Regions from separate parts of the Solibacillus sp. FSL W7-1464 genome, predicted to be linked through region 1. Evidence: a T-box and tRNA genes for the amino acid it is inferred to sense, from the RefSeq annotation. Region 1 holds a T-box; the other regions hold tRNA genes.

Region 1 (11,648 bases):
ACGCATATACATAGCCGTCATCTCCAACGAGATTTGCCAGAAAAAGCGTATCATGTCCATTTCCTGCTGTTGCATCTACCGCAATATCACCTTCGGAAACGGACATTTCCAATAAGGTTTGGGCATATTGAAGAACACGTTCTAATTTCATTTTGTCACATCCGCCTTATAAAACTTACCTTGGTAAGAACCGCGACGTTCCAGCTCCGCATCGATTCCGTTCAGAACTTCCCATTTGTTGACAGACCACATCGGACCGATCATTAAATCGATCGGACCATCTCCTGTAATACGGTGGACGATCATTTCAGGCGGAATAATTTCCAGCTGATCTGCAACGAGCTGAATATAAGCATCCTTTTCCATAAACTCCAGCATGCCTTTTTCGTATTGCTTCACAAGCGGTGTTCCTTTTAAAAGGTGCAGCAGATGGATTTTAATTCCTTGTACATCAAGTTTTGCCACTTCACGGGCTGTTTCCATCATCATCTCGTAATCCTCTAAAGGCAATCCGTTAATAATATGTGTTACGACACGAATGCCATGCTTGCGCAGTTTGTTAACACCTTCTACATATGTAGCGTAATCATGTGCGCGGTTAATTAAATTCGCTGTTTTTTCATGAACCGTTTGAAGCCCCAGTTCAACCCATAAATACGTACGCTCATTTAACTCAGCCAAATATTCTACAACATCATCCGGAAGGCAATCTGGTCTTGTTGCAATCGAAAGCCCCATTACTCCTTCACATGCAAGTGCGGCTTCGAATTTTTCCTTTAAAACTTCCAGTGGAGCATGTGTGTTTGTATACGCCTGGAAGTACGCCATAGTTAAGCCGTCTTTCCATTTGTTCTCCATTTTTGCTTTGATCTTTTCGAACTGTACGGGAATCGGATCGACTTTACTGCCTGCAAAGTCTCCTGATCCTGCTGCCGAACAGAATGTACAACCGCCAAAAGCGACCGTACCGTCACGGTTTGGGCAATCGAACCCGGCATCCAAAGCAACCTTGTAAACTTTTTTTCCGAATTCATTTCGTAAATAGCGGTTCCATGTATAATAACGTTTCCCGTCTGACGGGAAAGGGAAATTTGTTTCAGTCATTCCTTGTTCACTCCTCTAACGTATTATTCTAACACGGACAGAACATCGTGTCCTACTAGAAATCTTTTTCTTGTACAATTTCCTGTTAAAGAATAAACTAGTAAATTGAGCAAATATTGAAGGAGGAAGTTGAGTGCCGAAACAAGTATGGTTTTTAATTATTGGCACATTCGTAAATACGGTCGGAAATTCATTTTTATGGCCTTTAAATAGTATTTATATTCATGATCATTTAGGAAAATCTTTAACTACCGCTGGAATTGTCCTCATGCTAAATTCATTGGCAGGTGTGTTCGGCAATCTAGTGGGCGGTTATTTATTTGATAAATTAGGTGGCTATAAAGCAATTTTAATTGGGGTTGTATTTAATTTAATCTCAATCACTCTGTTGACCATTTGGCATGACTGGCCGCAGTACATTGTATTTTTAACGATGTTGGGCTTTAGTGGAGGGATTGTATACCCGGCGATTTATGCGATAGCAGGGAGTGCCTGGCCAGAAGGGGGTCGACGTGCGTTTAATTCGATCTTCTTGGCCAACAACGTAGGGGTCGCAATTGGTCCGGCACTGGCAGGTATTGTTGCCGATATTAAATTTGACTATGTATTTAGTGCGAATCTATTTTTCTATTGTGTATTTTTTGTGCTTGTCATCACGACCTATAAGCGGTTTGATATGAGGGGACTGACCACTAAACCGTTCTCAGGTAATGAGACAAAAAGAAGAAACAGGGGACCGATTGTGGCAATCAGTATATTAAGTATTTCGTTAATTGTCTGCTGGTTGAGCTACTCTCAATGGAGTGCGACCATTTCTTCTTATACACAAGGGCTGGGAATGAGCCTGTCCGAATACAGTTTACTATGGACGATCAACGGCTTCATGATCGTTGCAGTTCAACCGATTATCCGCCCGCTTGTCACACGCTGGGAAAACAAAATAAAACATCAGCTGGTGCTTGGGCTCATATTGATGTCGCTATCCTATATCGTTGTTTATTTTGCCCAGGACTTTAAGATGTTTGCTGCGGCGATGGTCATTTTGACGTTCGGGGAAGTATTCTTTACACCGGTAATTCCGATGATTGCCAATAAATTGGCGCCACATGGACAAGAAGGTTTCTATCAAGGGCTCGTCAATAGTGCATCAACAATTGGACGGATGATCGGGCCTGTGTTTGGCGGGTTAATGGTAGATTTATATGGTATGCAAATTTTAATGCTTATATTATCGATACTCATTGTCATCGCAATTATTCCTTGTCTGGTGTTTGATCGTACGCTAAGAAAAGAACAAACATAAAACAGTTACTTGTACTTTTGTGCTGAATTCGTTAAAATGAATGAAATAATAATATTGACTGTGATGAGGAATAGTAAACGGATGCACTTTATAGAGAGCTGGCGGCAGGTGGAAGCCGGTAAGTGTCAAGTTGAACTCGCCTCGGAGTTTGCTTTAGTGAAGTAATAGTAGCTAATGGCCGTGTATTCGCGTTAAGAAATGAAGCTGAGTGCTGCGTCACTAATTTGGGTGGTACCGCGGGAGTAAAAATACCTCTCGTCCCTTCTTATCATAAGATGGGACGGGATTTTTTTATTTTTTAAATATTCTGTTAAATCATTGATAATGCGCCTAAAATACATAAACCACAGCAAGAATATATTTTAAGGAGGAATTATTGTGAGTTTTAATCATCAGCAAATTGAAAAAAAGTGGCAAACGTTCTGGGATGTCAATAAAACATTCAAAACTGAAAATGAAATGGATAAGCCGAAGTTCTATGCATTGGATATGTTCCCGTATCCATCAGGTGCGGGTCTGCACGTAGGACACCCTGAAGGCTATACAGCGACAGATATTCTATCACGTTTTAAACGTATGCAAGGCTATAATGTTCTTCATCCAATGGGCTGGGATGCATTCGGTCTACCTGCAGAGCAATATGCACTTGATACAGGAAATGACCCGGCTGAATTTACGGCAAAAAACATCGCGACATTTAAACGTCAAATTAATGAGCTGGGCTTCTCTTATGACTGGGACCGTGAAATTAATACAACGGATCCGTCATATTACAAATGGACGCAATGGATTTTCACGAAGTTAGTGGAAATGGATTTAGCATATGTAGATGAAGTGGCAGTAAACTGGTGTGAAGCATTAGGTACAGTACTTGCAAACGAAGAAGTAATCGACGGAGTTTCTGAGCGTGGCGGTCACCCGGTAGTACGTCGTCCGATGCGACAATGGGTACTGCGTATTACAAAGTATGCAGACCGTTTAGTCGATGATTTAGTCGATGTTGACTGGCCGGAATCAATCAAGGAAATGCAACGTAACTGGATCGGCCGTTCTGAAGGCGCACAAGTGAAATTCACAGTTGCTGACACAGACAAAAACTTCGAAGTATTCACAACACGCCCGGATACATTATTTGGTGCGACATACTGTGTATTAGCTCCAGAGCATAAATTAGTAGCTGAAATTACTACTGCGGAGCAAAAACAAGCGGTAGAAGCATACTTGGAAAAAGTATCATTGAAATCTGATTTGGAACGTACGGACTTAGCAAAAGAAAAAACAGGTGTATTCACAGGTGCTTATGCAGTGAATCCGATCAACGGTAAGCAAGTGCCGATCTGGATTGCGGATTATGTATTGGCAACATACGGAACTGGTGCAATTATGGCTGTTCCTGCACATGATGAGCGTGACTATGAATTCGCGAAAGAGTTCGATTTAGAAATTATTCCGGTTCTTGAAGGCGGAGACATCGAGAATGAAGCATTCACTGGAGACGGTGCGCACATTAACTCGGACTTCTTAAACGGATTAAACAAAGCGGACGGCATTGCGAAGGCAATCGAATGGTTAGTGGAAAATGGTGTAGGGGAAAAGAAAATTACTTACCGTCTACGCGACTGGTTATTCAGCCGTCAACGTTATTGGGGTGAACCAATTCCAGTCATTCACTGGGAAGATGGCACAATGACTACGATTCCTGTAGAAGAGCTGCCATTGGAATTACCGAAAACAACAAATATCCGTCCTTCAGGTACAGGTGAATCACCACTTGCAAATATTGAAGAATGGGTGAATGTAGTCGATCCGGTAACAGGCAAAAAAGGACGCCGTGAGACGAATACTATGCCGCAATGGGCTGGATCATCATGGTACTTCCTGCGCTATATCGATCCGAAAAATGATCAGGCGCTTGCAGATCCGGAATTATTAAAACACTGGCTTCCGGTCGATATTTATATCGGTGGTGCAGAGCACGCGGTACTTCACTTGCTATACGCGCGCTTCTGGCATAAAGTGCTTTATGATCTAGGACTTGTTCATACGAAAGAACCGTTCCAAAAGTTATTTAACCAAGGGATGATTCTAGGTGAAGGCAATGAAAAAATGTCTAAATCAAAAGGCAACGTAGTAAACCCGGATGACATCATCGCTTCACACGGTGCAGATACTTTACGTTTATACGAAATGTTCATGGGGCCATTGGAAGCTTCTGTTGCATGGAGCACGAACGGTCTTGACGGGGCACGTCGTTTCCTAGATCGCATTTGGCGTCTATTCGTAACAGATGAAGGAAAGCTGGCTGCAAAAATTCAGGATTCTTCTGATACGACATTGGAAAAAGTGTATCACCAAACTGTGAAAAAAGTGACGGAAGACTATGAAGGCATTCGCTTCAACACAGCGATTTCACAAATGATGGTCTTCATTAATGATTGCTATAAAGCGGAAGTAATTCCGACAGAATATGCAAAAGGCTTCGTGAAGCTTTTATCACCAATCGCACCGCATATTGCCGAAGAACTTTGGTCAATTTTAGGACATGAAGATACAATTACGTATGCAACATGGCCAACATTCGATGAGTCGAAACTAGTAGACGATGAAATCGAAGTTGTTGTACAAGTTTTAGGTAAGGTACGTGCAAAAGTAACGGTAGCTAAAGATATTACTAAAGAAGAGCTGGAAAAAGTTGCTTTAGCAGACAGCAAAGTACAAGAATTTATCGAAGGAAAAACAGTTGTGAAAGTAATTGTCATCCCGGGTAAATTAGTCAATATCGTTGTTAAATAATAAATAAAATAAATGCACGGTGTTTTCATAAAAAATCACCGTGCATTTTTATTTAGATCTTGCATGAAAAGCTAAAATAACTATGTTGTCCACACGGTTTCTATGTAATACTAGAATAGTAAATGGTCACATTAAATGAATTGAAGAAAGAAGTGTAACAACATGGCACAAGCATCACATTCAGTACAAATTCCGGTTAGCCAGGATAAAGTATGGGCTTTTGTAAGTAAAATTGAAAAATGGGCTGTATTAGTTCCGGCTTACAAAGAGCATAAAGAACTGGATGCCCAAACATCACATTGGACATTCGAAGGAAACTTTAAAGGCTTAAAGAAAAAAGTTGAAATCGAGATTAAAATTGTCGAAATGAATGAGCCTTCTAAAATCAAATTCGAGATTACGGGGCTATCGGATAATATTAAAGGCGGCGGTGAATTTACAGCCGAGCCGAAAGATGGCAGTACATATATGACAGGTACAGTTGAAGTAACTGCCGGCGGTCTTTCAGGTGCAGTATTAAATCCGGCTATTAAAGTATTATTGCCGAAAGTAACGACTCGCTTAACAGAAAAAATCGCTCGTCATATTCAAGCGTAATGACCGCAAAACCCTACCGGAAAAATATATCCGGTAGGGTTTTTTAGTCAGAGGTACCGGGAATTTTACCAAAAATGGAGGGAATTTAGCCAATACCTGTAATGATTTAGTCAATGGGGACTCTTATTTAGCCAACGGACGCTGTTATTTTGCCAATGCTTCTCATATTAGTCATCGCCCTTATAATAAATATCTTCAGGAATTAGATAATAGCGGCCTTTTGTTGCACCATACTTCTCTAAATTGAGCTTCGACAATATTTTTGAAGCAGCAAAAGTACTTTTTATGCCCGTAAATTCACGAAAATCTTTATTTGAAATACGAGGACTGATCAGCACCCGGTAATGATGCAGTGCTTCAAATAAAGCTGCCCGGGATTTTGAGTGGCATTTTTCGCATTGCCAAATTCCGCGCTGATAATGCATCCGGCTTATATACTCGCATTTTTGGCATAACACACCCGTTTTTAACCGGCAGCGTGAAATGGCTTTTCTGGCAGGCAAAGGCTGTATTAACATTTTCAGTTGGGAGCATATATACGCTATATTGACCTTTTTATGGTTATTTTCCGCATAAAGTTTTTCTAAATGACGAGGCAATCCGCTTAAATGGATAATCGGGAAACCTTCCAATGAGATGTCAAGCTCTGCGCGGTAATTGGCTATCACAACTAATTGAAGGACGGGCATCGTTATATTTAATTTTTGTAAAAATTGTTTGATAAAAAGTTTATGGCGGTACACTTGATCAAAGGGATTTGGAAAGTTGTCGCGCGTTTGATTTTCTGTTATGCGGGTAAATTCGTGAAAAACAGGCTTATAATAGAGTTTTCCTGAAAGTTGTTTTACCTCGAAAATGAGGATGAAATACGGAGTAATGAGCAGGGCATCGATTTGATGGGTAAAACCGCGGTCATTTACACATTCAAAGTTATAAAAAATAGAATAATCGCTTTTAAATGGGAAATCTTTTAGGGCATTTTTCAGCTTTTTTTCACCTGCAAACCCGGCTTTCATACGGTAAAATTCTTCTTGAAATGCGACAGCTTCCGGATCATTTGGGAGAATCCGCTGGATGGCTGCTTCAATGAATAAATAATGATTCGATTTTTTCAAAAAAACACCTCCAAATCAATTCTATATAGCCTATTTCTTGAATGGAAGTGAATTGCCGAAACTTCCTTTTTTAAAAATCTTTCATACGGATATTGTCTGTTTATCATGCACAATTCATCGTAAATCATTAATCTAGTCAATAAACGGAGGGATTTAGTCACTATAAGGATGAATTTAGTCAATACTTTAATGAATTTAGTCAACAGAACATATTATTTAGTCATAATAAAAGGTTTCCAGCAAATCCATGATAAATATCATATGTAAAGTATGACAAGTTCTTCTATAACAACTGGATACATTTTTTTATAATTGAACAATGAAAGAGGTGGCTTTATGACACAAATCATGATGGAACAAAGTGGATATAGTACAAAAGAAGAATTTTGGAATGGGCTGACACACGGAGTTGCCGCATTGCTGACAATTCCCGCAACATTGCTGTTAGTAAACAAAGCCCAGCATCAAGGCACAACATTAGAGCTTGTCAGCTATATTATTTTTGGTATCTCCATGTTTTGCCTGTATTTTGCTTCAACGATGTATCATTCATGGCCGAAACATAAAACATTTCTGAAAAAGCTCGATCACAGCTCAATATTTTTACTGATTGCAGGAACATATACACCGATCGTATTAGTCGCAATTGGCGGCAAATTAGGTTGGACAATCTTTGCGGTTCAATGGATTTTAGCAGCAATCGGTATTGTGCTGAAACAATTTTTTGTTTACCGTTTTAAATTACTGTCACTGTTTGTTTATATCGGGATGGGCTGGCTTATTATTTTTGTTGCCAAGCCGTTATTTGCACACATAGGCATCGCAGGCTTTGCCACATTATTAATCGGTGGGCTTTCGTATACGGTCGGCACTTACTTTTACAAAAATGACCGCATTCCGTACAACCATGCAATTTGGCACTTATTTGTTATGGGCGGCAGTGTGGCGATGTTCTTCGCAATTTACTTATATGTATAAATCAAAAGAGTCAATCCCGCTATTGGGGATTGACTCTTTTTCATATACTCGCTGTAAACTTTTCGATTAAATCCTGTAAATAATCGTCGTACTGTTCTTCGTTGCGTTTTTTCATTTCTTCCAAAACCTGATTTAAAAATGTTTTGTTCTCCATGAACTGATCCGGCAACGTTTCATATAGTAGCTGATGATGGTAATTTTCCTGATCCAAATATAGCTCAAAATAATAGCCGAGCTTTTCGTCTTCATTGAACATATGCATCATGCAATCTACTTCATAGCATTGCATAATAAAATCATGTTTAAAGCCCACCTGAACGGTGAATCCAATATGACCGCCTTCACCATCTAATTTAAATGAATCCATATCTGAAATCATTTGATTTTTATGCGCGAGCCAGTACAGTTTATTTGCCTGACGGTTTGTCGTAAAGCTTGTAATCCCTTTCGGCGCATTTTCAATGAAGAAATGCTTTGCCAGTTTTGCTTGCACCGCCTCTTCGATTGATGAAGAAGAAGCAATTTTATCGAGCTGTTGACAGACGATTAGCAATAGTGCCGGACTTTTTTGCAAATGTTCAACAATCTTTTTTAATTGTGTCGGGCACACATTTGGGATATTGACTAAATCGACAGCCAAAGTCATGCCGACACCTTGTTTATTTAAGCCGAGTATCAAATATAATGGAACACTTTTCGCATAGGAGTCATTTTTTTCGACATAGCAAAAAACACGAATGGAAAAGGTGAATTCATCTTTATTACGATTGCTTATTTTAGTGCAAGATAAATGCGTTTGCATTAGCTCATCTGATGCTAAATAAAGCATGGTCTGGTTATTTTGAGAATTATTCATCGTGCCGTATCCTCCTGAGTGTACATACCTCTTATGATACTAGGGAATGATGAGCAGTTCTAGTATTTTTCGATTAAAATCAGAAATGTTACTGTTGACCCGCACTCATACCCGCAATTCGACCTGTTACAAGCGCGGAAGTAATATTATAACCCCCTGTATAACCGTGAATATCCAAAATCTCACCACAGAAGTAGAGTCCCTGTTTTTTCTTGGAAGCCATTGTTTTTGGTTCTATTTCTTTTACCGAAACACCGCCCCCTGTAACAAATGCTTTTTCAATCGGTTGGGTACCGTGAACGTCCATCGTAAATGCGACAAGTTCACGTGCAAAATTGCGAATCTTCTCCTGAGATAATTCTATGCCTGTTAACTGTGCGTCAATACCTGCACGCTCCATTAAAAATAAGAGCCAACGTTCCGGAACAAGTGATTTCCATAAGTTTTTCACCGCTTTTTTCGGATCTTCCTTAATTGTGTTATTTAACATTTGGAAACATGTTTCTTCGTTATACTCCGGTAATGATTGAATTCGTACTTGTACGGGTGCGCTGCCAGATTTCAGCTGTTCTTTTACAATAAACTGGCTGCATCGTAAAATGGCAGGACCGCTTAAACCGAAGTGTGTAAACAGCATATCCATCTGATGTGTTACAAGAACTTTTCCTTTTTTATTCAGAACAGAGACTGCGGCATCGCGTAATGCCAGCCCTTGTAGCTCACGTGATTGAATGAACGGTTCCTTTGATGTTACCGGAACTTCTGTAGGGTAAAGCGTAGTAACCGTGTGACCTGCACGTTCCGCCCACGGATAACCGTCTCCAGTTGAGCCTGTTTGAGGAACAGCTTTACCACCGACTGCTACAACAACAGCATTTGTACGGATTTCTTCGCCACTTTCCAATCGTACACCATATATTTTTTCATCATCCATGAGCAATTTATTAACTGCCGTGTGTAAACGGACTTCCACCTTTAATCGTTTCATTTCATTGACAAGTGCATCAACGACATCTTGTGCGCGGTTGGATACAGGGAACATACGCCCGTGATCTTCTTCTTTTAATGCCACGCCAAGTCCTTCGAAAAATGCAATAATATCTTCATTATTATAAACGGTAAAGGGGCTATATAAAAAGCGTCCGTTTCCGGGTATATGTTTAATAATTTCTTCCGCTGATAGTCGATTTGTTACGTTACAGCGTCCACCGCCTGATATAGCCAATTTCTTACCAAGTTTTGAGCCTTTTTCAAGGAGGAGCACTTTTTTGTTTTGTTCGGCTGCGGCGATTGCTGCCATCAATCCTGATGGACCGCCTCCTATTACAATTACATCATACATAGATAATTTCTCACTTTCTTTTGCGATAATTTTTCGTTCAACGGATTTTTCTCTTACTTATTATACACGAAGTGAAGAAACTATTTGAGTAAATGGTCTTTCACATGTAAACTTGTAAAAGGAAATGTACGGGAACTTTTTAATGAAAGGACCGTCACAAGAAGGAAGTTAAATAATGTAAATAAATAACTTGCTTTACGAACTCGTATTGTAAGTGAATTGTTATACAGAGAGAATTTCATATAGAACGGTAGGTTATTTCATGTCTTCATTAATGAAAGGAACAGCCATATTAACAATCGGGTTGTTTCTATCAAAGCTTTTAGGGTTAATTTATATTTTCCCGTTTTATGCCATTGTAGGTGAAGATAATATTGCTTTATACAATTACGCTTACATTCCCTATAATATTATGTTGAGTATTGCCATCGCGGGACTGCCGATTGCAGTATCAAAATTCGTATCGAAATATAATGCGCTCGGGGATTTCGATGCCGGCCGCAGACTTGTAAAAACAGGTGCTTTACTGATGACGCTTACAGGAATTGTAGCGTTTATTTTAATGAATCTGCTGGCAACGCCGCTGGCAAATATAGTGATTGGCAGTGAAGAACAGACATTTACTGTGGAGCAAGTTGCGAACGTTATCCAGTGGGTGAGCTATGCATTAATTGTTGTGCCGTTTATGAGTTTAGTACGTGGCTACTTGCAAGGATACGGACATTATTTGCCGACTTCTGTTTCACAGCTGATTGAACAGATTGTGCGCATCGTCTTTTTACTAGTTGGAGCGTTCATTGTCGTCAAAGTTATGGACGGTGATGAGATAACAGCAATTAATTTCTCGGTATTTGCCGCATTTATTGGCGCGCTTGGCGGGCTTTTGACATTGTTTTATTTCTGGAAAAAGCTGCGTCCCGAGATTAAGGCTGTTCAGGTTGTAGCCCCAAGAGAACAGAGACTTCCTTATTCGGAGATGTACAAAGAAATATTTAAATATTCGATTCCTGTTGTATTCGTCGGATTGGGGGGGTCATTATTCCAGCTTATCGATTTGCTGACATTTAATCGTGCAATGCATGCCAGTGGAATTCCGGCGGAAATTTATGAGCCGTATTTTACAATGCTTAACTTGTTAACTCAAAAAATTGTCATGATTCCAGTTGTTTTGGCTACAGGCTTTTCGATGGCCATTATTCCGACGGTGACGAAATTTTATACGCAGGGCAATTTGCAGCAAGTACATAGTTCGATGGATAAAACGTATCAAGTACTGCTGTTTATTACTGTACCTGCAGCGATCGGAATTTCAATTTTAGCGGAAGATTTATATCATTTCTTCTATTCCTACAGCGAAATGGGAACACAAGTATTAAGTCACTACGCACCGCTTGCCATTTTCTTTGCTCTATTTTCAGTAACTGCTGCTATGTTACAGGGGGTCAATTACCAAAAGTGGGTAATCTTCAGTTTACTTGTCGGCTTGCTTACAAAAACAATTTTAAATACACCGCTTATTCATCTTATGTCGGTTGATGGTGCTATTTTAGCGACAGCACT
Region 2 (8,020 bases), 450 kb from region 1:
CCCGAACCCACGCACGTTGAAAAGTGCGGGGATGAGGTGTGGGTAGCGGAGAAATTCCAATCGAACCTGGAGATAGCTGGTTCTCTCCGAAATAGCTTTAGGGCTAGCCTCGTGATTGAGAATACCGGAGGTAGAGCACTGTTTGGACTAGGGGGGCATCTCGCTTTACCGAATTCAGACAAACTCCGAATGCCGGATATTTATACACGGGAGTCAGACTGCGAGTGATAAGATCCGTAGTCAAGAGGGAAACAGCCCAGACCACCAGCTAAGGTCCCCAAGTAATCGTTAAGTGGAAAAGGATGTGGCGTTGCTTAGACAACCAGGATGTTGGCTTAGAAGCAGCCATCATTTAAAGAGTGCGTAATAGCTCACTGGTCGAGTGACGCTGCGCCGAAAATGTATCGGGGCTAAACGATTCACCGAAGCTGTGGATGCATACTTTGAGTATGCGTGGTAGGAGAGCGTTCTAACAGCGTTGAAGTCAGACCGGAAGGACTGGTGGAGCGGTTAGAAGTGAGAATGCCGGTATGAGTAGCGAAACATGGGTGAGAATCCCATGCACCGTATGACTAAGGTTTCCTGAGGAAGGCTCGTCCGCTCAGGGTTAGTCGGGACCTAAGCCGAGGCCGATAGGCGTAGGCGATGGACAACAGGTTGATATTCCTGTACCACCTCCTCACCGTTTGAGAAATGGGGGGACGCAGTAGGATAGGGTAAGCACGCCGTTGGTTGCGCGTGTTCAAGCAGTAAGGCGTGTATGTAGGCAAATCCGCATACTATAACGTTGAGCTGTGATGACGAGCTCGTATGAGCGAAGTTCCTGATTTCACACTGCCAAGAAAAGCCTCTATCGAGGTGAGAGGTGCCCGTACCGCAAACCGACACAGGTAGTCGAGGAGAGAATCCTAAGGTGTGCGAGAGAACTCTCGTTAAGGAACTCGGCAAAATGACCCCGTAACTTCGGGAGAAGGGGTGCTTCTTTGGGTGCATAGCCTAGAGAAGCCGCAGTGAATAGGCCCAGGCGACTGTTTAGCAAAAACACAGGTCTCTGCAAAACCGTAAGGTGACGTATAGGGGCTGACGCCTGCCCGGTGCTGGAAGGTTAAGAGGAGCGGTTAGCGCAAGCGAAGCTGTGAATTGAAGCCCCAGTAAACGGCGGCCGTAACTATAACGGTCCTAAGGTAGCGAAATTCCTTGTCGGGTAAGTTCCGACCCGCACGAAAGGCGTAACGATCTGGGCACTGTCTCAACGAGAGACTCGGTGAAATTATAGTACCTGTGAAGATGCAGGTTACCCGCGACAGGACGGAAAGACCCCGTGGAGCTTTACTGTAGCCTGATATTGAATTTTGGTACAACTTGTACAGGATAGGTAGGAGCCAGAGATCTCGGAGCGCCAGCTTCGAAGGAGGCGTCGGTGGGATACTACCCTGGTTGTATTGAACTTCTAACCCATGCCCCTTAGCGGGGTAGGAGACAGTGTCAGGCGGACAGTTTGACTGGGGCGGTCGCCTCCTAAAGAGTAACGGAGGCGCCCAAAGGTTCCCTCAGAATGGTTGGAAATCATTCGTAGAGTGTAAAGGCATAAGGGAGCTTGACTGCGAGACCTACAAGTCGAGCAGGGTCGAAAGACGGGCTTAGTGATCCGGTGGTTCCGCATGGAAGGGCCATCGCTCAACGGATAAAAGCTACCCCGGGGATAACAGGCTTATCTCCCCCAAGAGTCCACATCGACGGGGAGGTTTGGCACCTCGATGTCGGCTCATCGCATCCTGGGGCTGTAGTCGGTCCCAAGGGTTGGGCTGTTCGCCCATTAAAGCGGTACGCGAGCTGGGTTCAGAACGTCGTGAGACAGTTCGGTCCCTATCCGTCGTGGGCGTAGGAAATTTGAGAGGAGCTGTCCTTAGTACGAGAGGACCGGGATGGACATACCGCTGGTGTACCAGTTGTCTTGCCAAAGGCATCGCTGGGTAGCTATGTATGGACGGGATAAGTGCTGAAAGCATCTAAGCATGAAGCCCCCCTCAAGATGAGATTTCCCATTACGCAAGTAAGTAAGACCCCTGAAAGACGATCAGGTAGATAGGTTCGAGGTGGAAGTGCGGTGACGTATGCAGCTGACGAATACTAATCGGTCGAGGACTTAACCACATTTTATTGCTCAATTCAATGAAACGTTTATCCAGTTTTGAAAGAATGAAAATTTATTAAAAAATACTTGACAAATATGAAAAGTATGATATAATAAGTAATGTCTTTCGAATAAATAGTCTAGTGATGATGGCAAAGAGGTCACACCCGTTCCCATACCGAACACGGAAGTTAAGCTCTTTAGCGCCGATGGTAGTTGGGGGCTTCCCCCTGTGAGAGTAGGACGTCGCTAGGCTGTTATAAAATTATTCCGAAGTAGCTCAGTTGGTAGAGCATCCGGCTGTTAACCGGCAGGTCGCAGGTTCGAGTCCTGCCTTCGGAGCCATTAAATCTTGGAGAGTTGTCCGAGTGGCCGAAGGAGCACGATTGGAAATCGTGTATGCGGGTAACCCTGCATCAAGGGTTCAAATCCCTTACTCTCCGCCAGGCAAATTTAGAGGCCCGTTGGTCAAGTGGTTAAGACACCGCCCTTTCACGGCGGTAACACGGGTTCGAATCCCGTACGGGTCACCAAAAAGATACATAAGTAAGTATCCAGCGTTGGAGGATTAGCTCAGCTGGGAGAGCACCTGCCTTACAAGCAGGGGGTCGGCGGTTCGAGCCCGTCATCCTCCACCATTAAACAAATAGTATTATCGCGGGGTGGAGCAGTGGTAGCTCGTCGGGCTCATAACCCGAAGGTCGCAGGTTCAAGTCCTGCCCCCGCAACCAAATGGTCCCGTGGTGTAGCGGTTAACATGCCTGCCTGTCACGCAGGAGATCGCCGGTTCGATCCCGGTCGGGACCGCCATTTTTAAAACATTAAATTGTGGGTTTGTAGCTCAGTTGGTAGAGCATTAGATTGAAGCTCTAAGTGTCGGCGGTTCGATTCCGTCCAAACCCACCATATTTTTTTGCCGGTGTAGCTCAGTTGGTAGAGCAACTGACTTGTAATCAGTAGGTCGAGGGTTCGACTCCTTTCGCCGGCACCATTACCTGGAGGGGTAGCGAAGTGGCTAAACGCGGCGGACTGTAAATCCGCTCCTTAGGGTTCGGCGGTTCGAATCCGTCCCCCTCCACCATCCTTTTGATAGGGGCATAGTTTAAAGGTAGAACTACGGTCTCCAAAACCGTCAGTGTGGGTTCGATTCCTACTGCCCCTGCCAAATAACTTTAAAATACTTAAAATAATATAGTGGCGGTTGTGGCGAAGTGGTTAACGCACCTGATTGTGGTTCAGGCATTCGTGGGTTCGATTCCCATCAGTCGCCCCATTTTTATTTAGGTTTAAGTATTAAAATTATAATATAGTGGCGGTTGTGGCGAAGTGGTTAACGCACCTGATTGTGGTTCAGGCATTCGTGGGTTCGATTCCCATCAGTCGCCCCATTCTATTCTATATAAAAATTTAAATATTGGGGTATAGCCAAGCGGTAAGGCAACGGATTTTGATTCCGTCATGCCCTGGTTCGAATCCAGGTACCCCAGCCATTTTTTTATTTGCGGAAGTAGTTCAGTGGTAGAACACCACCTTGCCAAGGTGGGGGTCGCGAGTTCGAACCTCGTCTTCCGCTCCAAACATGGCGGCATAGCCAAGTGGTAAGGCACAGGTCTGCAACACCTTTACCACCGGTTCAAATCCGGTTGCCGCCTCCATATTTTATTGAATCGGAAAACCCGATTTTTTTTTACCTTATTTTGCCGAGTTGGTGGAATGGCAGACACGACGGACTCAAAATCCGTTGCCGCGAGGCGTGTGGGTTCAAGTCCCACACTCGGTATCAGTTCAATACAACAGATCAAAAACCCTTAAAACCTTTAAATTAGGCTTTAAGGGTTTTTTGCTTATGCTTTCAGTAATTGAATTGTAGTATAATATCTACTCCTGCATTACCGCTCTTATAATAACGCTGCAACCGCAGTAACAATGCTTATGGATTTCCTAGAATGCATGCAATCATTAATCCATTGAAAGTGTTTAAAAGTATAATAATATTATTCAGGAATTAAAATGGTTTCTCTGTTTTTCATATTTAAAATTGCGAAAGATATGCTAAGTACATATGTTTAAGCCTCGCTTCAGTACAAGCTTTTTTTATAGGAAATAATACGTTTTTTTCTAGCTTCTTAAAAATATTTACTATAGAATGAACATTATAATGTAAGGAAGATAAAACACAGCAAATATTATTTAAATAATAACAAATGTGTATTTTAGTAAGGAAGTAGGGAATTAAATAAATGAATGTAGCAACAAACTTTAAATGGATTGAAGCGACGAATTATGATGAGATGAGTAAAATTGCCGCAACAATTTTTATAGATCAATTAAAAAAGAATGGTGCAACGGTATTTGGAATGGCTACAGGTGGTACTCCGGAAGGCTTTTATAAAGAGCTGGTAGCAGCATACAAAGCTGGTGAGGTATCCTTTGCACAGGCCAAGTCTTTTAACCTGGATGAGTATATCGGCATTAATCCGGCAAATGAATCGAGCTACCATTTTTATATGGATCATCATCTGTTTAATCATATTGATATAAAACAGGAAAATATTTATTTACCCGCAGGTAATAAATCAAATTTAGAAAAGGCAGCAGCTGAATATGATGCGATGATAAAGGATGCAGGAAATATTGATGTACAGCTTTTAGGAATCGGTGTGAATGGACATATCGGTTTTAATGAGCCGGGTACTCCTTTTGATTTAGGTACAAATATTGTAGAGCTCACACAGTCTACACGTGAAGCGAATCAAGTTTATTTTGACTCAATTGACGATGTTCCGACACATGCTATTACAATGGGTATCAAGACAATCTTGAGTTCTAAAAAGATTGTATTATTAATTTCGGGTGCATCAAAACAAGAGGCCTTTGATCGTTTGCGCAGTGGGATAGTAACAGAAGACTTTCCTGCAAGCGCTCTGCACAACCATCCGGATGTGACTGTAATTTATACAGATGTTAAATAAGATGTTAAATAAAATAAAGGAGTGCATACAATGTGCACTCCTTTTTATTTTATAGTCGAAATAAATACCCCGGCAATAACAGCGACCCCACCAATTATTTGGGCAAGCAGGAGTTGCTCATTTAAAAACAGCACGGCAAAGATTGCAGCGAATAGTGGAATGAAGTTCAGGTAGATTCCCGCTTTGTTCGCACCTAATGAGACCACACCATTGTTCCAGCTTAAAAAGGCAACAATTGAAGCAATGAGCCCCACATAAATAATCGCCCCAATTGTCGAAGCGTTCCATACGATTGCTTGTGACGATGTAAGTTGTTCAAATACTGCAAACGGGAGTAACATAATGGCACCGATTGCGATCGTCACTAAAAATGTAGAGTATCCTGGCAATTTCCCAGCATACTTTTTAATGAGTAATGAATAGACACTCCAACATACTACCGCAACTACTACGATTAAGTCCCCTTTGTTGAAAGAAAATGTAAGCAGGCTTTGCAATGAACCTCCAGATATAATAAAGAGCACTCCGGCTAAAGAGAGAAGCGTGCCGAGCAGTTGAAATTTTGTTAAGCGTTCTTTTAAAAAGATGAAGCTCAGTATGTATATAATAATCGGTGTCGATGAATTCATTAATGATGCATTGATGGACGTTGTATAATGCAGGCCGATATATACGAGTGTATTGAATGCGGCAACTCCTGTTAGTGCTAAAATAATGACAGCACCCCAATACTGTCTCAGCGCAGGCCATTCTTTTTTTGTTCGTTGGTAGGCGATAGGGAAAAATACGAGAAAGGCGACAATCCAACGTAAAAAAGCTAGAGTAATCGGAGGAATATCCCCGGAAACAGCCCGGCCAATTACAAAGTTACCGCCCCATAATAAAGTAGCTAAAATGAGCAATAGCTGTGGTGGAAATTTCATACTTGTACATCTCCTTATATTGGAAAAATGATTTTATCTATTATAGGGACAACCACATGGAATTTGCAATGCGCTTTACATAAAACGCTATGATACAATAGCGACAGAAGTAAAAGGAGGTCATTAAAATGAAAATACGACCAGCAAGATTACAGCAAGGCGATACTGTAGGATTAGTAAATTTAAGCAGTCCGCTTAAGACAGAATCATTAGGTGATAAATTAGCGTTCTTAGATGAGCTAGGTTTAAAATATAAGCTTGGTAATACAGTGCAAGATTATGAAGGCTATTTGGCAGGTTCCGACGAGGAGCGTATTAAAGACTTCCATCAAATGATTGTCGATCCGGAAGTGAAGGCAGTCTTTTTAGTGACAGGCGGCTATGGAGTCTCAAGAATTATCGATAAAATAAGTTACCCATTAATCGAGGACAATCCGAAAATTATTTGGGGCTTTTCCGATGTGACGGCTCTACACACTCAAGTAAACGAGTTTGCAAATTTAGTGACATTCCATGGCCCGATGATGTCCAGTCCAAAAGGGGAGCTGGATACTCTTTCTAAAAAAATGTTCCAGCAGCTGTTCCAACCGATTGAAATTCAGTATACAGATAGCATTTCACCACTTACGGCAATTGTACCGGGAGTTGTACGCGGCGAATTGACAGGCGGAAATTTAAACCGTATTGTCAGTACGCTTGGAACGAAATTTGAAATTGATGTGCGCAATAAAATATTACTACTTGAAGATATAGGGGAAACAATTGAGCAAATTGATTTAATGCTGAACCAGCTGCGTCTTTCAAGAAAGCTGGAGCTTGCAGCAGGCTTTGCTATAGCGGACTTTAATATGCCGGATGATACATACAGCTATGCAGATGTACTGAAGGTAATAGAAGGGTATTTGAAGCCATTTAACAAACCTGTGTTAGCAGGATTTAAAATTGGCCACTGCAAACCTAATATTGCGATTCCATTAGGTGTGGATGTAATTTTGGACGCAGATGAAAAGGCATTAAGAATTTTACCTGGGGTAGAGTAAATATTTATAAAGAGCAGACAGATAATTACCGTTATCTGTCTTTTTTCTATATTTATAGGTAAAAAATACTTCTATTTAAGTTTTTATGTAAGACTTTAATCTGAATTTTCTAAACGAAATATAGGAATAAAAATGGGTATTGTGTTAAATTATAGTAAGGCAGTAGATTAAGGAGGCTTTTTCAAGAATATACATAAATTTTATATCATGAGATAAAGAGAGGAATGGTGTCTGTATTATGTATAAAAATAAAAATATAGTAATGATTTTATTTTCAGTTGTTATGAGCGGCATTACGGTAGCCGTATTTCTTTTACATCGGGTTTTTGGATGGATCGAACCGTATACTTTGCTGGAACAATCACGTGGAGCATCTTTAACACCAATGAATGCATCAATCATCTTTTCTTTAATTTCAATATCCATTGGTCTGATTATTGCATCCTATATATTATTTAGAAAAAACAGTTCACATACATATATCCCTATGTTCACAGCTATTTCAGCAACTATCGGAAGTATAGCTCTCATCGCAAGCGGACACGGATTGGTAGAATATCATTTTTCTGTATTTCTGGTGGTGGCCGCATTAGGCTATTATGAAAGTGTTAAAATTGTTGTCGTATCAACAATGATTTTCGTAGCTCAGCATCTACTAGGCTATTTCTTTGTACCGGAATTATTGTGCGGTTTGACTGAGTATCCATTTAAATTACTGCTGATCCATGCCTTCTTCCTATTGTTGACTAGTGGGGTTGTCATCACGCAAATTCTTGTGCGTAAACATACAATTCAGCAATACAAAAAAGAAAAGAATCATGCTGACATTATTAAAAATATGATGAAAAATGTTAATGGCATGTCTCAACAAGTACTGGAAAATATTAATACTTTGGAGTCGAGTGCCACAACCAGTAAAGAATCAGCGCAACACACTCAATTGGCAATCCA
Region 3 (11,648 bases), 2.6 Mb from region 1:
ATGCACCGTATGACTAAGGTTTCCTGAGGAAGGCTCGTCCGCTCAGGGTTAGTCGGGACCTAAGCCGAGGCCGATAGGCGTAGGCGATGGACAACAGGTTGATATTCCTGTACCACCTCCTCACCGTTTGAGAAATGGGGGGACGCAGTAGGATAGGGTAAGCACGCCGTTGGTTGCGCGTGTTCAAGCAGTAAGGCGTGTATGTAGGCAAATCCGCATACTATAACGTTGAGCTGTGATGACGAGCTCGTATGAGCGAAGTTCCTGATTTCACACTGCCAAGAAAAGCCTCTATCGAGGTGAGAGGTGCCCGTACCGCAAACCGACACAGGTAGTCGAGGAGAGAATCCTAAGGTGTGCGAGAGAACTCTCGTTAAGGAACTCGGCAAAATGACCCCGTAACTTCGGGAGAAGGGGTGCTTCTTTGGGTGCATAGCCTAGAGAAGCCGCAGTGAATAGGCCCAGGCGACTGTTTAGCAAAAACACAGGTCTCTGCAAAACCGTAAGGTGACGTATAGGGGCTGACGCCTGCCCGGTGCTGGAAGGTTAAGAGGAGCGGTTAGCGCAAGCGAAGCTGTGAATTGAAGCCCCAGTAAACGGCGGCCGTAACTATAACGGTCCTAAGGTAGCGAAATTCCTTGTCGGGTAAGTTCCGACCCGCACGAAAGGCGTAACGATCTGGGCACTGTCTCAACGAGAGACTCGGTGAAATTATAGTACCTGTGAAGATGCAGGTTACCCGCGACAGGACGGAAAGACCCCGTGGAGCTTTACTGTAGCCTGATATTGAATTTTGGTACAACTTGTACAGGATAGGTAGGAGCCAGAGATCTCGGAGCGCCAGCTTCGAAGGAGGCGTCGGTGGGATACTACCCTGGTTGTATTGAACTTCTAACCCATGCCCCTTAGCGGGGTAGGAGACAGTGTCAGGCGGACAGTTTGACTGGGGCGGTCGCCTCCTAAAGAGTAACGGAGGCGCCCAAAGGTTCCCTCAGAATGGTTGGAAATCATTCGTAGAGTGTAAAGGCATAAGGGAGCTTGACTGCGAGACCTACAAGTCGAGCAGGGTCGAAAGACGGGCTTAGTGATCCGGTGGTTCCGCATGGAAGGGCCATCGCTCAACGGATAAAAGCTACCCCGGGGATAACAGGCTTATCTCCCCCAAGAGTCCACATCGACGGGGAGGTTTGGCACCTCGATGTCGGCTCATCGCATCCTGGGGCTGTAGTCGGTCCCAAGGGTTGGGCTGTTCGCCCATTAAAGCGGTACGCGAGCTGGGTTCAGAACGTCGTGAGACAGTTCGGTCCCTATCCGTCGTGGGCGTAGGAAATTTGAGAGGAGCTGTCCTTAGTACGAGAGGACCGGGATGGACATACCGCTGGTGTACCAGTTGTCTTGCCAAAGGCATCGCTGGGTAGCTATGTATGGACGGGATAAGTGCTGAAAGCATCTAAGCATGAAGCCCCCCTCAAGATGAGATTTCCCATTACGCAAGTAAGTAAGACCCCTGAAAGACGATCAGGTAGATAGGTTCGAGGTGGAAGTGCGGTGACGCATGCAGCTGACGAATACTAATCGGTCGAGGACTTAACCACATTTTATTGCGCAATTCAATGAAACGTTTATCCAGTTTTGAAAGAATGATCTTTCTAAGGGTTTCAAGACACTTCGTGTATTGAAAGCCAATTAAGGAACGTCTACTAAAAGCACCACGTCCTGTGGTAACGTAGACGCCAGCACATCCATGTGCAAGTGAAGTGATGATGGCAAAGAGGTCACACCCGTTCCCATACCGAACACGGAAGTTAAGCTCTTTAGCGCCGATGGTAGTTGGGGGCTTCCCCCTGTGAGAGTAGGACGTCGCTTCGCTAGAATATTGGAGGATTAGCTCAGCTGGGAGAGCACCTGCCTTACAAGCAGGGGGTCGGCGGTTCGAGCCCGTCATCCTCCACCATTTCTAAATGCCGGTGTAGCTCAGTTGGTAGAGCAACTGACTTGTAATCAGTAGGTCGAGGGTTCGACTCCTTTCGCCGGCACCATTTAGAGAGCCATTAGCTCAGTTGGTAGAGCATCTGACTTTTAATCAGAGGGTCGAAGGTTCGAGTCCTTCATGGCTCACCAGTTTTATAAAATTATACATACTGTCAGAATAAATAGATCTTATGCATTTGTGCGGAAGTAGTTCAGTGGTAGAACACCACCTTGCCAAGGTGGGGGTCGCGAGTTCGAACCTCGTCTTCCGCTCCAAAATGCCGGGGTGGCGGAACTGGCAGACGCACAGGACTTAAAATCCTGCGGTGAGTGATCACCGTGCCGGTTCGATTCCGGCCCTCGGCACCATTTTATAATTCTTATCTCTAATAATGCGCGCCCGTAGCTCAATTGGATAGAGCGTCTGACTACGGATCAGAAGGTTGTGGGTTCGACTCCTGCCGGGCGCGCCATAATATATTTTTATTGACATATTCGGAATGTAGCTCAGCTTGGTAGAGCACTTGGTTTGGGACCAAGGGGTCGTAGGTTCGAATCCTGTCATTCCGACCATTTATGGGGCCTTAGCTCAGCTGGGAGAGCGCCTGCCTTGCACGCAGGAGGTCAGCGGTTCGATCCCGCTAGGCTCCACCATTTATATTTTATTCCCTTTGGAGGTATACCCAAGTCTGGCTGAAGGGATCGGTCTTGAAAACCGACAGGCGGGTAACACCGCGCGGGGGTTCGAATCCCTCTACCTCCTCCATTTTTAATATTCTTCTTTAGATGTTGGTCCCGTGGTGTAGCGGTTAACATGCCTGCCTGTCACGCAGGAGATCGCCGGTTCGATCCCGGTCGGGACCGCCATTTTTTTTTTATGGGTTTGTAGCTCAGTTGGTAGAGCATTAGATTGAAGCTCTAAGTGTCGGCGGTTCGATTCCGTCCAAACCCACCATACTATGGGCCTATAGCTCAGCTGGTTAGAGCGCACGCCTGATAAGCGTGAGGTCGATGGTTCGAGTCCATTTAGGCCCACCATAGTATTATTCCGAAGTAGCTCAGTTGGTAGAGCATCCGGCTGTTAACCGGCAGGTCGCAGGTTCGAGTCCTGCCTTCGGAGCCATTGGCCCGTTGGTCAAGTGGTTAAGACACCGCCCTTTCACGGCGGTAACACGGGTTCGAATCCCGTACGGGTCATACACTTGAATGAAAACACATTGCAAAATTTGCAATGTGTTTTTTTGGTGTGCCCGGCATGCACAACAGCCTGGTGGTGAAAGTCCACTACAGGCTTGGCAGTAGGAACTGTTAGCGAAAGACAAGGGTGTCCATGGTGACGTGGAATCTGAAGGAAGTCGGACGCAAACTCTCGAACTGACGAACAGAAATCAGATAAAAGGCTGACTTGGGACGGATGAGCTTGCCAAACAAAGCGAAGTCCAATACTGCCCAAATCCCATACAGTAAATCTGGCAGTTACATGAGAGGAAGGCGGTTGTGCTTACCCGGGGAGGTCTCTTGAGGGTTATTCAATTAACAATTTGTTTAGTGATAAATGGATGAATCAAGAGAAGTCAGCAGAAGCCATAGTAGTCTTCGACAAAAGATGAAGGGCCGAACAATCTTTTAAATCTTGAAAGAAACAAGGAGGTGGAGACATCCCGCCAAAACACAGAAAACATCAAGGTATAGACCGAATAGATGGCTACTTATAGAGGGATAAGCTGGAAGCGAAAGAGTATATAAGAGCGTGTAGGGATGTAAACATGGAAATGAAGAAACAAGAAAGTATCAATTTAATTGACAGAATTGCGTCCCATAGAAACCTATGGAATGCATATAAGAAAGTAAAAGGAAATGGAGGAGCACCTGGAATCGATGGTATCACGGTTGATGGACTGAAGGCGCATTTAATAAAATATGAGGAACCATTGAAAAGGAAATTAAAAGATGGTTCCTACCAACCTCAACCAGTGAAACGAGTAGCTATCCCAAAAGCGGATGGCTCCAAACGATATCTAGGTATACCATGTGTATTGGACAGAGTTGTTCAACAAGCCATTCTACAAGTCATCCAACCAATAATTGATCCACACTTTTCAGACAAAAGTTTTGGCTTTCGAAAAGGTCGAAACCAACACCAGGCAATTGCCCTCGCTAAGAAATATTACGAGGAAGGTTATCGAACAGTGGTGGACTGTGACTTGAAAAGTTACTTCGATACGATTCATCACCAGCGACTACGAGCTTATTTGGAAGAATTCATAACAGATAAAATAGTACTTAAGCTAATATGGAAATTCTTACGCTCAGGCATATTGGACAAGGACATCCTCATTGAAACGACAGAAGGTACACCCCAAGGGGGTCCACTCTCTCCAATTCTAGCAAACGTGTATTTAAACAAGCTAGATAGAGAGTTAGAAAAACGAGGACACCGATTCATTCGCTATGCGGATGATTTTGTGATTTATGTAAAGTCACCAAGAGCAGGTGAACGCGTCATGACCAGTGTCAAGAATTTTATCGAAGATGAACTGGGTCTCACAATCAATGAGCAGAAAAGTAAAGTGTGTGGCGCAACAGCAGCTACATTCTTAGGGTTTCATCTACAAAATCTGTCGGGAAAGTGGGATACCGACCAATCAAGTCCGCCAAGAAACGACTAAAAGATAAGCTAAGAATACTGACGAGTCGTAAACGAACAGGGACATTTAGTGAGATTGTGAAAAGAATCAATCAAACAACGGTTGGTTGGATTAATTACTATGGAGTTGCCAACATGAAAACTTTCATCCAAGAATTACAGGGATGGTTAAACCATCGCTTACGTCAATTAATATGGAAACGGTGGAAGCTACCACGAACTAAATATGTGAAATTACGCCAATACGGAATCCAACATGATGAAGCGATGAAAACGGCGCATTCAAGAAAAGGGTACTGGCGAATATCACGAAGCGAGGTTCTACACCAAGCCATTCCAAATAAAAGGCTCGTAAAATGGGGACTGAAAGACCTGTCCCAATTTTACGAGCAAAGATACTCAAAAGGTTGAACCGCCGTATACGGAACCGTACGTACGGTGGTGTGAGAGGTCGGCTAGCCAATTAATGGCTAGCCTCCTACTCGATTGTTCTTAAAATAAAACTTAAAATTCCTGTTGGTACATAAATGTATAAATTGCCTTAAACAGTACCGCTATTAACCCGAATTTTGATGGCATATCATTATCATTTTAAATTAACCATCTAATTGTATTTCATGCTGAAACTCATGTCAGGCAGGTATAGCGTCATTTAGAATTGATGCAGCTACAAAAGGGAAAGTATATAGAATCGGAATAACCCACTGTCTGATGAACGTAGAGTAATGTATTATAAAGATACACTAGAGGGGGCTGTCTTGCATGAATTTAACGCAAACCCTTTCGGTCTTATAAAACATTGGAAGCAGGTGGAAAAGTGGATACAATAATAAAAACAGGTAATAAAGCAGTTTACCCAATTATTTTTACGTCTGATTATAATGGATTGGGGAGTATTAACTGTTATGTCTATCAAAATGGAGAAGAATATATATTAATCGATGCAGGAATTAACAGTGAAGAATTTAAGCAGTTTTTCTACCAGAAATTGAAAGAATATAATATTGAAATTAACCAAATTACCTGTATTATTTTAACGCATTTTCATAATGACCATATTGGGGTAGTAAATGAAATTACGAATGAATATCCGATTCCTGTCTATGCCAGTGAAATTGCTATTCCCCGCTTGAAATGTGAAGATGCATACTTACAGCAGAAGCTTGCCTTTTACTATGAGTTGTATGAGCAATACGGCGTAACGGAATTTGCCCGTGAAAGAATGGAGAAAATGGAAAATACTCTTCGTAATAAAGAACAATTGATGATCTATCCGCCGATTAGAAAGCTGGAAGACGGGCAAAAAATTGAAGGGTTATGTGTAGTGGCTGCTCCTGGGCATTCTCCGGATTCAATTTGTTTAATTGATGAGGAGACAGGGTGGTTATTTGCCGGAGACTTTTTACTTGCTAATGGCATGACAAGTGCTTTAATCGATCATGACCATTCAGGAAACGTAACGAACCCGATTACCCAATATATAGAATCGATTGAAAAAATAAAAGTTTATAATGTTCGCAACGTGTATGCAGGCCATAAAGAGATTTATGAAAACTTGAGTGAAGTGATGGAAAAAAGCTTAAGTAAAATAGAATACAAGCTGAAAAAAGTTGTAACTAAAATAGGTGAAGGCCATCAAACTGCGAATCAATTAGGGGAAGCAGTATACGGAGCCCGGTTTTCGAAATATTTTACTTTTATGATTTCTGAAATTATCGGCTTAACGCTTCTTGCAGAACAGCGTGGTTTAGTTGAGCGTGAGTTGAGAGACGGGCAATGGTATTTTACAGTAGCAAGTTTCATTAAAAAATAAAAGGAAACATCAGCAAGGGGTTTTAAATGTGTAGCAAGTCTTTTTCTGTCTCACATAAAGTACCATCGAAGTAGTTGATATAGATTTATTCTATGCCGAAAATATCTACAATGCGGTAAGCAAAAGATATAAACCTCCTATCCCTGTAATTTCCTCCTTGGAAAATATAGATTTTGTTAGAGCAGAAAAAGTTATAGTAATAGTTGAATTGCTAATATGAAAACGGAAAAACCTGTAGGATCTTCTGACAATTTCTTTACAAATACGCTATAATTAACAACTACAGCACACATGCACAAAAGGAGTTTTCGCATGGTCTATTTATCGATGATTTTCTTTAAAATTGTAGCACCAATTTTAGTTTTGCTTATTATAGGTGCTATTTTACAGCGCAAGTTTCAGTTTAACCTTAAAGCATTATCACACCTCATTACATACTGTTTCATGCCGGCTGCGGTATTTATCAATATTTATGAAACATCCATTGAAGTGAGCGTACTTGGGCAGATTACGATTTTTATTATTTTGTTCATCGGTGCACAAATGCTGTTAAGCCAGATGCTTGCAAAGCTCTTAAAGCTTGATAGAAAGGAATCGGCTGTTTTTAAAAACAGTGTTGTCCTTATAAATTCCGGTAACTATGGGATACCGGTTGCACAAATGATATTTGCGACTCAGCCAATTGGAGTAGCGATTCAAGTCATTCTTGTTATTTTTCAAAATATGACGACGTATACATATGGCTTATATAATTTAATCTCATCAACAAAATCAGGAATAGCAATTGTCCGGGACTTTTTGAAAATGCCGATTGTTCATGCACTGATTATAGGGGCGGCATTGAATTACTTTCACGTTCCGATTCCTGAAACGTTCAGTATTCCCCTTGAGCATATAGCAGACGGATTTGTAGCGGTTGCACTTATCACATTAGGTGCGCAGCTTTCTACAATTGAGATGCGTACGATGTTCAATAAAACGATTTTTGTCAGTTGCTTTACAAGGTTAATAATCGGTCCGGCAACGGCACTTATTATTATTTTTGCATTGGGTCTAGATGGGGTGGTGGCACAATCATTATTTATCGCAAGTGCATTTCCGACATCGAGAAACAGTTCCAGCCTGGCGCTCGAGTATGATATTGAATCGGCTACAGCAGCCCAGACAGTACTGTTTTCAACGATTATCAGCTGCTTAACGGTAACGTTCGTTATTTATTTATCGACAATTTTATTTGCATAGAAAAGGGCTGCAGTAAAAGTAAATTACACTTTTACTGCAGCCCTTTTTCCATAAAAAACCGCAAGTACCCCCTCAGATACTTGCGGCTGTAAGCGATTATAGTTGGATATCAATAACGTTTCGTCATCTAGTAAGCACTAAATATGAAAAGCTAGTGAATTTAACAATTTGAGCAAGAAGCTAAATTCATAGAGTACTTCTTAGTACATACTTACCGCATTAGCGTATGGGTTTGAAAGGTCCATACCATCTAATGAAAGACCCATTGCCTTCGCTACACCTTCACCATATGCTGGATCAGCTAAGTAGCAGTGTAAAATATGACGACGTTTGATGAATTCTTCAACACCGTTCATTTCAGCAGCAGTTGTTTCGAATAAACGTTGTTGCTGTTCCGGTGTTTGAAGACGGAATAATTTACCTGGTTGCTCGAAGTAGTTGTTGTCATCTTCACGGAAGTCGTAGATGTCAGCTGGACCATCAAGAGCTAATGCAGGGTCTTTATATTGTGTTTGACCTTGTAATGCGCCATAGCTATTTGGATAGTAAGTAATAGCTGCACCACGGTTTCCATCAGCACGGCCTTGTCCATCACGGTGATATACCATGAATGGGCATTTTGGTGTGTTTACAGGAATTTGGTGATGGTTAACGCCTAAACGGTAACGAGTTGCATCTTGGTATGCGAATAAACGCGCTTGTAACATACGGTCTGGTGAGAATGAAATACCAGGTACAACGTTAGATGGAGCGAATGCAGCTTGCTCAACATCAGCGAAGTAGTTTTCCGGGTTACGGTTTAATTCGAATTCTCCCACTTCAATTAGTGGGTACTCAGATTTGTACCAAACTTTTGTTAAGTCGAATGGGTTGTCTTTAGAGTTGCGAGCTTGTTCTTCAGTCATCACTTGGATGTACATTTTCCATTTCGGGAAATCGCCCTTTTCGATTGACTCGAATAGGTCACGCTGTGAAGATTCACGGTCTTTACCGATAATTTCAGCAGCTTCTGCACCTGTTAAGTTTTCGATACCCTGTTGAGAACGGAAGTGGAATTTCACGTAAACGCGTTCGCCAGCTTCGTTGATCATTGAGTAAGTATGAGAACCGAATCCGTGCATTTTGCGGTAGCCGTTTGGAATACCACGGTCAGACATTACGATTGTTACTTGGTGTAAAGCTTCTGGTAATGAAGTCCAGAAATCCCAGTTTGAGTTACCGTTGTGCATGTTTGTTTTTGGGTCACGCTTAACAACGTGGTTTAAATCCGGGAAGTGTAATGGATCACGGAAGAAGAATACAGGTGTGTTGTTACCAACCATATCCCAGTTACCTTCTTCAGTATAGAATTTTAATGCGAAACCGCGAATGTCACGCTCTGCATCAGCCGCCCCACGCTCACCTGCTACAGTTGAGAAACGTGCGAACATTTCTGTTTTCTTACCAACTTCAGAGAAGATTTTTGCTTTTGAATATTTTGTGATGTCATGCGTTACAGTAAATGTACCGAATGCACCTGAACCTTTTGCGTGCATACGACGCTCAGGAATTACTTCACGGTTAAAGTTTGCTAATTTCTCAATTAGAAATACATCTTGTAATAAAATTGGGCCACGACGACCGGCTGTTTGTACATCGTCGTTTGATACTACTGGAGCCCCAGTAATTGTTGTTAGACGTTCATTTGTCATATGTAGTTCCTCCTAACGTTTTTTGAAAAACTCTTCATAAATAATATAACAAATCTAAATCATAATTTCTACTAGATTATAATAATTCTTTTTAAGTAATCTTTATATTAAAGAATTAGTTATTAAAAATAGATAGTATAGAAGATTCAGTAAATAGATTCTCTGTTAAATTATACCGTTTTTTTACAGGGAAAGGTAAACATTACTCCACATTTTTGGATAATAATTACTTTTATTTTTAAATCCACAAATGTGGGGAATCCTTCTAAAATTTCCTATATAATTGAAGCGATTACCATACGAAAGGACATGGTTATGCAACTTACATTAACTTTTATCATTTTGGCAGTTACGATTATTTTATTTACGACAAATCGATTGCGGGCAGATCTTGTAGCAGTAATGGCATTATTATCATTTGTTATATTGAATATTTTAACACCTGCTGAAGCGCTGGCAGGGTTTTCGAATTCTGTAGTCATTATGATAGCAGGATTATTTGTTGTCGGGGCAGGTATTTTAAGGACGGGTCTTGCAGGAATGGCAGGAAACCTTCTATTGAAATGGTCAGGGGATAATGAGCTCCGTCTATTTATTTTATTGCTTGTTATTGTCGCGATTGTCGGGGCATTTATGAGCAATACAGGTACGGTCGCATTAATGCTGCCGATTGTTGTTTCGATAGCAATCAGTATTAAAGTGAGCCCGTCCAAGTTTTTAATGCCGCTATCGTACATTGCGAGCATGTCGGGGCTGATGACATTAATTGCATCGCCGACAAACTTGATCGCTTCTCAAACACTCGTTGATCATGGCTTTGAAAAGCTGGGATTTTTCACAATAACTCCAATCGGAATTATCGCGACAATTACCGTCATTATTTATTTAGTGTTAGTACGCAACGTGCTGTTGCCGAATGAAGAAAACCGTTCGCAGTCAAGTGCGGGGTATAAGCTTTCTCCAAAGAAAATAGCCAAGGAGTATGATTTGCATGATAAGCTGTTCCGCGTTGTCGTTAGCGAGCATTCGACAATCTTAGAACAAAAGCTTGCTGATTTGAAGCTTCCGGCAACCTATCATATTTATATTATGAAAATAAAACGCGGTGCCGCGCAGGAAGGGATTAATTTACGGCCGATGACGTACCAGGAGCTGGCGGGTCCGACAAGTGTTATACATGTCGGCGATGAGCTGTATGTTCAAGGTTTGGCCGATGATGTAGCACGGTTTGCCCATGATTTTGCATTGACTGTTCAGCCGTTTGAAGATCATGCGAAAGAGCTCGTTACGAAGAAAATCGGTGTAGCGGAAGTATTATTAACACCGCAATCACGTCTTATTAAGGAAACTGTCAGTAAAATCGGGTTTCGTGAAAAATACAATTTGAACATTTTAGGAATCAACCGTAAAGGTGATTACTTACTGAAAAATATGGCCGATCAGAAGCTGCGTTTCGGTGATGCGATTTTAGTGCAGGGGACATGGGATGAAATAGAACTGTTGTCCCGCGAAACGCATGACGTGGTCGTAGTGGGGCAGCCGCGTGAATTAGCAGGGGCCATTGCCGCAAACGGAAAGGCACCGATTGCCGGTATTATTATGTTGCTAATGATCGGACTTATGGTGTTTGAAGTGTTTGATGCGGTAATTGCTGTATTAATCGGGGCTGTTCTTATGATTATTACAGGCTGTCTGCGCAATATGGATGATGCTTACAGTAAAATGAACTTCGAAAGTATTGTGCTTGTAGCGGCAATGCTTCCGATGGCGACAGCGCTTGAGAAGACAGGCGGGATGACGATTCTCGCAGAAGGTATTATCAGTATGCTCGGGGAATTCGGGCCATACGGTGTATTGATGGGGGTTTATTTACTGACAGTTGTTTTCGGGCAATTTGTCAGTAATACGGCAACAGCGGTACTGTTTTCGCCGATTGCCATTACTGCAGCACTTGCTATGGATGCGAACCCGTATACATTTATGATAGGGGTAGCAACAGCTGCGAGTATGGCGTTTGCAACACCGATTGCATCTCCGACAAACTCCCTTGTATTAACAGCGGGTGGCTATAAATTTATGGATTTCGTCAAAGTTGGTGTGCCGTTACAGATTATTATGTTTATTATCATGATGATTGCCGTACCGTTGCTGTTTCCGTTTTAGTCGGTAGAAAGAGGTGTTTAAATGAATGAGTCATTCAAATACCTCTTTATTTTATTTTACGGCAACTGCCTGTACAATTTTATTTTCCTGGATACCTAAATCAATGACCCCATCTTCACTT

What was found. A T-box is a leader RNA that pairs with one kind of tRNA and senses whether it is charged. The one in region 1 lies ahead of leuS (leucine--tRNA ligase), so its partner is inferred to be a tRNA-Leu.
Region 2: it has a tRNA-Leu gene. The T-box ahead of leuS (leucine--tRNA ligase) is inferred to sense a tRNA for this amino acid. The anticodon was not compared.
Region 3: it has a tRNA-Leu gene. The T-box ahead of leuS (leucine--tRNA ligase) is inferred to sense a tRNA for this amino acid. The anticodon was not compared.

What each region holds. Positions count from the first base shown of each region.
Region 1 is NZ_JBBORC010000001.1:2,847,741-2,859,388, reverse strand. It holds gene MKZ25_RS14065 (class I SAM-dependent methyltransferase) at 1-151, opposite strand, end outside; gene MKZ25_RS14060 (TIGR01212 family radical SAM protein) at 148-1,104, opposite strand; gene MKZ25_RS14055 (MDR family MFS transporter) at 1,238-2,407, shown strand; T-box leader at 2,459-2,673, shown strand; gene leuS (leucine--tRNA ligase) at 2,786-5,200, shown strand; gene MKZ25_RS14045 (CoxG family protein) at 5,363-5,797, shown strand; gene MKZ25_RS14040 (nuclease-related domain-containing protein) at 5,965-6,912, opposite strand; gene trhA (PAQR family membrane homeostasis protein TrhA) at 7,249-7,890, shown strand; gene MKZ25_RS14030 (cysteine methyltransferase) at 7,931-8,746, opposite strand; gene MKZ25_RS14025 (BaiN/RdsA family NAD(P)/FAD-dependent oxidoreductase) at 8,835-10,088, opposite strand; gene MKZ25_RS14020 (putative polysaccharide biosynthesis protein) at 10,351-11,648, shown strand, end outside.
Region 2 is NZ_JBBORC010000001.1:3,303,934-3,311,953, reverse strand. It holds rRNA gene MKZ25_RS16590 (23S ribosomal RNA) at 1-2,154, shown strand, start outside; rRNA gene rrf (5S ribosomal RNA) at 2,274-2,389, shown strand; tRNA gene MKZ25_RS16580 (tRNA-Asn) at 2,404-2,479, shown strand; tRNA gene MKZ25_RS16575 (tRNA-Ser) at 2,489-2,580, shown strand; tRNA gene MKZ25_RS16570 (tRNA-Glu) at 2,593-2,667, shown strand; tRNA gene MKZ25_RS16565 (tRNA-Val) at 2,697-2,772, shown strand; tRNA gene MKZ25_RS16560 (tRNA-Met) at 2,791-2,865, shown strand; tRNA gene MKZ25_RS16555 (tRNA-Asp) at 2,869-2,944, shown strand; tRNA gene MKZ25_RS16550 (tRNA-Phe) at 2,965-3,040, shown strand; tRNA gene MKZ25_RS16545 (tRNA-Thr) at 3,050-3,125, shown strand; tRNA gene MKZ25_RS16540 (tRNA-Tyr) at 3,132-3,215, shown strand; tRNA gene MKZ25_RS16535 (tRNA-Trp) at 3,226-3,299, shown strand; tRNA gene MKZ25_RS16530 (tRNA-His) at 3,332-3,407, shown strand; tRNA gene MKZ25_RS16525 (tRNA-His) at 3,447-3,522, shown strand; tRNA gene MKZ25_RS16520 (tRNA-Gln) at 3,550-3,624, shown strand; tRNA gene MKZ25_RS16515 (tRNA-Gly) at 3,636-3,710, shown strand; tRNA gene MKZ25_RS16510 (tRNA-Cys) at 3,716-3,789, shown strand; tRNA gene MKZ25_RS16505 (tRNA-Leu) at 3,834-3,914, shown strand; gene nagB (glucosamine-6-phosphate deaminase) at 4,375-5,106, shown strand; gene MKZ25_RS16495 (DMT family transporter) at 5,151-6,029, opposite strand; gene MKZ25_RS16490 (S66 peptidase family protein) at 6,158-7,069, shown strand; gene MKZ25_RS16485 (methyl-accepting chemotaxis protein) at 7,308-8,020, shown strand, end outside.
Region 3 is NZ_JBBORC010000001.1:225,684-237,331, forward strand. It holds rRNA gene MKZ25_RS01095 (23S ribosomal RNA) at 1-1,595, shown strand, start outside; rRNA gene rrf (5S ribosomal RNA) at 1,754-1,869, shown strand; tRNA gene MKZ25_RS01105 (tRNA-Val) at 1,879-1,954, shown strand; tRNA gene MKZ25_RS01110 (tRNA-Thr) at 1,964-2,039, shown strand; tRNA gene MKZ25_RS01115 (tRNA-Lys) at 2,046-2,121, shown strand; tRNA gene MKZ25_RS01120 (tRNA-Gly) at 2,173-2,247, shown strand; tRNA gene MKZ25_RS01125 (tRNA-Leu) at 2,252-2,340, shown strand; tRNA gene MKZ25_RS01130 (tRNA-Arg) at 2,368-2,444, shown strand; tRNA gene MKZ25_RS01135 (tRNA-Pro) at 2,468-2,544, shown strand; tRNA gene MKZ25_RS01140 (tRNA-Ala) at 2,550-2,625, shown strand; tRNA gene MKZ25_RS01145 (tRNA-Ser) at 2,645-2,737, shown strand; tRNA gene MKZ25_RS01150 (tRNA-Asp) at 2,763-2,838, shown strand; tRNA gene MKZ25_RS01155 (tRNA-Phe) at 2,851-2,926, shown strand; tRNA gene MKZ25_RS01160 (tRNA-Ile) at 2,933-3,009, shown strand; tRNA gene MKZ25_RS01165 (tRNA-Asn) at 3,019-3,094, shown strand; tRNA gene MKZ25_RS01170 (tRNA-Glu) at 3,097-3,168, shown strand; gene ltrA (group II intron reverse transcriptase/maturase) at 3,744-4,640, shown strand; gene MKZ25_RS01180 (group II intron maturase-specific domain-containing protein) at 4,601-5,029, shown strand; gene MKZ25_RS01185 (MBL fold metallo-hydrolase) at 5,436-6,431, shown strand; gene MKZ25_RS01190 (AEC family transporter) at 6,744-7,673, shown strand; gene MKZ25_RS01195 (catalase) at 7,874-9,364, opposite strand; gene MKZ25_RS01200 (SLC13 family permease) at 9,680-11,527, shown strand; gene MKZ25_RS01205 (fumarylacetoacetate hydrolase family protein) at 11,579-11,648, opposite strand, start outside.